DNA from 2 places in the Mesorhizobium sp. CNPSo 4684 genome. Region 1 is predicted to be linked to the other one. Evidence: riboswitches for the same ligand, from Rfam matches in the RefSeq annotation. Region 1 holds a riboswitch; the other holds the start of a gene.
What was found. Region 1 has a riboswitch for S-adenosylmethionine ahead of AC04SG_RS05150 (O-succinylhomoserine sulfhydrylase). Riboswitches for the same ligand answer to the same signal wherever they lie in the genome.

Region 1 (2,389 bases):
CCTGACGGGTGTGGCGGTGCCGCTGCTGCTGGCACTGGTCGCGGCGGCAAGCGCCGGCGTCAGCATGCCCACCACGGCTTTGTGCGTCCTGGCCTTTGCCTATGTGCCGGAATGCCTGCTCGCCTGGGCCAAGGGCTGGTATTTGTCACCGCGCATCGTCACCGCCATGATCGCGCGCGATGCGATGCTTCCCGCCATCTGGTCGCGCGGTTGGCTCGGCGGCGCGGTCGAATGGCGCGGCAATGCCATGACCATCCGCACCAAGGCGATGACGGAACTGGAAGAGGCCTCGTCGGGCGCCTGAGCGCCGCCCAGGCCTTTGCCTTGCTTTCGGAGCAGGCCGCTACTTCGCCGCCTTAAGCGCCTGTGCAACGTCCTCGAGCAGATCGTCCGTATCCTCGAGGCCAACCGACAGCCTCAGCGTTCCCGGCCCGATGCCGAGTTCGGCGCGCGCCTCCTCGCTGAGGTTCTTGTGCGTCGTCGTCGCCGGATGGGTGATCAGGCTCTTGGCGTCGCCGAGATTGTTGGAGATCAGCACGATGTCGAGCGCGTTCTGCAAGGCAAAGGCCGCCTGCTTGCCGCCCTTGACGTCGAGGCAGATCAGCGTCGAGCCGCCCGCCATCTGCTTCTTGACGATGTCGGCCTGCGGATGGTCGGCGCGGCCGGGATAGATGACGCGGGCGATCTGCGGCTGTCCGGCCAGGAAATCGGCGATCTTGCCCGCACTTTCCGTCTGCTGGCGCACCCGCACCGGCAGCGTCTCGAGACCCTTCAGCAGCGTCCAGGCGTTGAAGGGCGACAGGCTCGGGCCGGTATGGCGGAAATAGTCGTGCAAATTCTCGTCGATCCACTTCTTGTCCGACAGGATGATGCCGCCGAGACAGCGTCCCTGGCCGTCAATGTGCTTGGTCGCGGAGTAGACGACGATGTGGGCGCCGAGCAGCAAGGGCTTCTGCTGCAAGGGCGTGGCAAAGACGTTATCGACGATCAGCCTGGCGCCGATCGAGGTGGCGAGCGATCCGACGGCGGCAATGTCGACCACTTCCAACGTCGGGTTGGTCGGGCTCTCCAGGAAGAACAGTTTGGTGTTCGGCCTGACCGCCTTTTCCCAGTTGGCGATGTCGGTGCCGTCGACCAGCGTCGCCTCGATGCCGTATTTCGGCGCCAGCGTCTCGACCACCCAGCGGCAGGAACCGAACAGCGCGCGCGCCGCAACGATATGGTCGCCGGCCTTGGCGCTGCACAGCAGCGCCGCCGTCACCGCAGCCATGCCGGACGCGGTTGCCCGCGCGTCTTCGGCGCCTTCCAGCGCGCACATGCGCTTTTCGAACATGTCGACGGTCGGGTTGGCGTAGCGCGAATAGATGAAGCCCGGCTCCTCGCCCTTGAACCGGGCTTCGGCGGCCTGCGCCGTCTCATAGACATAGCCCTGGGTCAGGTACATCGCTTCCGACGTTTCGCCGAACTGGGAACGCAGCGTCCCCCCATGCACGAGTGCGGTCTGAGGCTTCCAGTTACGCTTCTTGGTGCTCATCGCTTTTCTTCCAGACACAAAAAAACCGGCCGCGAAAGTCGCAACCGGTCCATACGGCCTTGCGGCCCGACGGTCCTTTAGCGACTTGTTTAACGTGGCTGCAAGCCGACCGGCCAAATCACCACGGGATAACGACCCTTTAGACCTCAGCCATGCTTGCGTCAATTGCCGGCTTCATTAAGAGGTTTGTACCAGTTGGAGCGGAGCCAGCCATTGCGGCAGACAGGCATTCTTCCCGATCAGGATATTTCGGCGCTGTTCCAGTCCGGCGCGCTGAAGTCGCCGCGCGCGCTCGATGTCGACCAGGTACAGCCGGCCAGCCTCGATCTCAGGCTCGGCGACAAGGCTTTTCGCGTCCGCGCCTCCTTCCTGCCCGGCCCCAACCACAAGGTGTCGGAGAAGCTCGAGCGGCTGAAGCTGCACGAGATCAGCCTGACCGAAGGCGCGGTGCTGGAGACCGGCTGCGTCTACATCGTACCGCTGCTCGAGAGCCTCGCCCTGCCGGCCAATATTTCCGCCTCGGCCAATCCCAAGAGCTCGACCGGACGGCTCGACATCTTCACCCGGGTGATGACCGACCGCGGCCACGAGTTCGACAAGATCGCCGCCGGCTATCACGGGCCGCTCTATCTCGAGGTCAGCCCCCGCACCTTCCCGATCGTCGTGCGCGCCGGCTCGCGCCTGTCGCAGATCCGCTTCCGCACCGGCAATGCGCTGTTGTCGGAGGCAGAGCTGAATGAATTGCACCGGGCCGAGATGCTGGTCGCGACCGAGCCGCCAAACATTTCCGGCGGTGGCATTGCGCTGTCGATCGATCTCGACGGCGATCACAACGGGCTGGTCGGCTATCGCGGC
Region 2 (2,389 bases), on a different contig from region 1:
GCCGCACATATTCGGCGTAGGCAGCATCGAGCACCAGAAGCACGTTGCCAGGCAAGGCGGCATGCAGGCGACGGACCTCCTGGAACGGCAAATAGGTGCCGGTCGGATTGTTGGGATTGGCAAGGAAGACGATTTTGGTCCGCGGCGTAACCGCGGCGACGATCGCGTCGACATCGGCGCGCTCGTCGGTCTCCTTGACCGTCACCGGTGTCCCGCCGGCCGACTGGATGTAGATCTTGTAGATCATGAAGGCGTGTTCGGTGATGATGGCCTCATCGCCGGGCGCCAGATAGGTCTGCGCCAGCAGGCCGAGGATCTCGTCGGAACCGTTGGAGCAGATGATGTTCGCCGGGTTCAGGCCATGCACTTCGGCGATCGCCTCGCGCAGCCGGCGGGCGGTGCCATCGGGATAGACATCAAGCTTGGCAGCGACCTCGCGCGCGGCCTCGATTGCTTTCGGTGACGGGCCGAGCGGGTTCTCGTTCGACGACAATTTATGGACCTTGGCGACGCCGGCCGGCGCCGTGTTCTTGCCCGGCACATAGGCGTCGATGTCCATGATGCCCGCGCGGGGCGTCGGCCGTGCCTTGTCCGTAGTCTTGTTCATGTCGCAAATCCGTCGAGAATGCCTCCGTCCGGAGGCCGCAGCGGAAATACAAGCCGTGGCTCCGAATGTCGAGAGGCCCGGGCAATAGCTGGGCGTTGACGCCGGGCCGCGCGAGTTCTAGAAGAACGGAACAGTTCCGTGGTGATTTGGCCGGTCGGCTTGCAGCCACGTTAAACAACTCGCTAAAGGGCCGTTTGCGTGACGTAACCGGCTTTGCGATCGCATTGCCGGTTTTTTATTGCCTGACGGCGGGCAAGGAGAGTCACATGACCGCGCTCCGCGCCGCAAAAACCAACAATGAGGCCGACAACCCGTCGAGCCCGGTGTTGCGTTTTGGCCCTGACAAGCCGCTCAAGCTCGACGCCGGCACGCTGTTGTCGCCGTTCCAGATCGCCTACCAGACCTACGGCACGCTGAACGACGCCCGCTCCAACGCCATTCTGGTCTGCCACGCGCTGACCGGCGACCAGCACGTCGCCAACACCAATCCGGTGACCGGCAAGCCCGGCTGGTGGGAAGTGCTGATCGGCCCCGGCAGGATCATCGACACCAACCGCTTCTTCGTCATCTGCTCCAACGTCATCGGCGGCTGCCTCGGCTCGACCGGTCCGGCCTCGACCAACCCCGCCACCGGCAAGCCCTACGGGCTCGACCTGCCGATCATCACCATCCGCGACATGGTGCGGGCGCAATTGATGCTGGTCGACCATTTCGGCATCGAGAAGCTGTTTTGCGTGCTCGGCGGCTCGATGGGCGGCATGCAGGTGCTGGAATGGGCATCATGCTATTCCGAGCGCGTCTTCTCGGCGCTGCCGATCGCCACCGGCGCGCGCCATTCCTCGCAGAACATAGCCTTCCACGAGGTCGGCCGCCAGGCCGTCATGGCCGACCCGGACTGGCATGGCGGCAAATATTTCGAGCACGGCAAGCGCCCGGAAAAGGGGCTGGCGGTAGCGCGCATGGCTGCCCACATCACCTATCTGTCGGAAGCGGCACTGCACCGCAAGTTCGGCCGCAATCTGCAGGATCGCGAAGCGCTGACCTTCGGTTTCGACGCCGACTTTCAGATCGAGAGTTATCTGCGCCATCAGGGCATGACCTTCGTCGACCGCTTCGACGCCAATTCCTATCTCTACATGACCCGTTCGATGGACTATTTCGATCTCGCCGCCGACCATGGCGGACGGCTGGCCGATGCCTTTGCCGGCACCAAGACGCGCTTTTGCCTGGTCTCCTTCACCTCGGACTGGCTATTCCCGACCGAGGAGAGCCGCTCGATCGTGCATGCGCTCAACGCTGCCGGCGCGTCCGTCTCCTTCGTCGAGATCGACACCGACCGCGGCCATGATGCCTTCCTGCTCGACGAACCGGAATTGTTCGCCGCCATCAACGGCTTCATCGGCTCGGCGGCTCGTGCCAGGGGGCTCCGCGCATGACCCCGAACCGAAGGTCAGCGAACGCAAAAAGTTGCAGACTTTTCGCACCGGGATCATGCGCCATCCAAGGGGCGAAGCCATGAGTGTCAACCGCGCCCAGCGCGTCGACCTCGAAGTCGTTGCCGGCCTCATTCCGCCGCTCTCGCGGGTGCTCGACGTCGGCTCCGGCGACGGCCTGCTGCTCGAACTCCTGCAGGAGACCAAGCAGGTCGACGGCCGCGGGCTGGAACTGTCGCAGCGCGGCGTCAATGAATGCGTGGCGCGGGGCCTGTCGGTGATCCAGGGCGATGCCGACACCGACCTCGAATTCTATCCCGACAAGGGTTTTGACTTCGTCGTCCTGTCG

Region 2: linked by a shared signal. The riboswitch ahead of metX (homoserine O-acetyltransferase MetX) and the one ahead of AC04SG_RS05150 (O-succinylhomoserine sulfhydrylase) in region 1 are both predicted to bind S-adenosylmethionine.

What each region holds. Positions count from the first base shown of each region.
Region 1 is NZ_JBWLUX010000004.1:172,940-175,328, forward strand. Features, by position in the region: gene AC04SG_RS05145 (ceramide glucosyltransferase) at 1-304, shown strand, start outside; gene AC04SG_RS05150 (O-succinylhomoserine sulfhydrylase) at 344-1,534, opposite strand; SAM riboswitch at 1,592-1,669, opposite strand; gene AC04SG_RS05155 (2'-deoxycytidine 5'-triphosphate deaminase) at 1,748-2,389, shown strand, end outside.
Region 2 is NZ_JBWLUX010000014.1:64,628-67,016, reverse strand. Features, by position in the region: gene hisC (histidinol-phosphate transaminase) at 1-616, opposite strand, end outside; SAM riboswitch at 736-813, shown strand; gene metX (homoserine O-acetyltransferase MetX) at 874-2,043, shown strand; gene metW (methionine biosynthesis protein MetW) at 2,123-2,389, shown strand, end outside.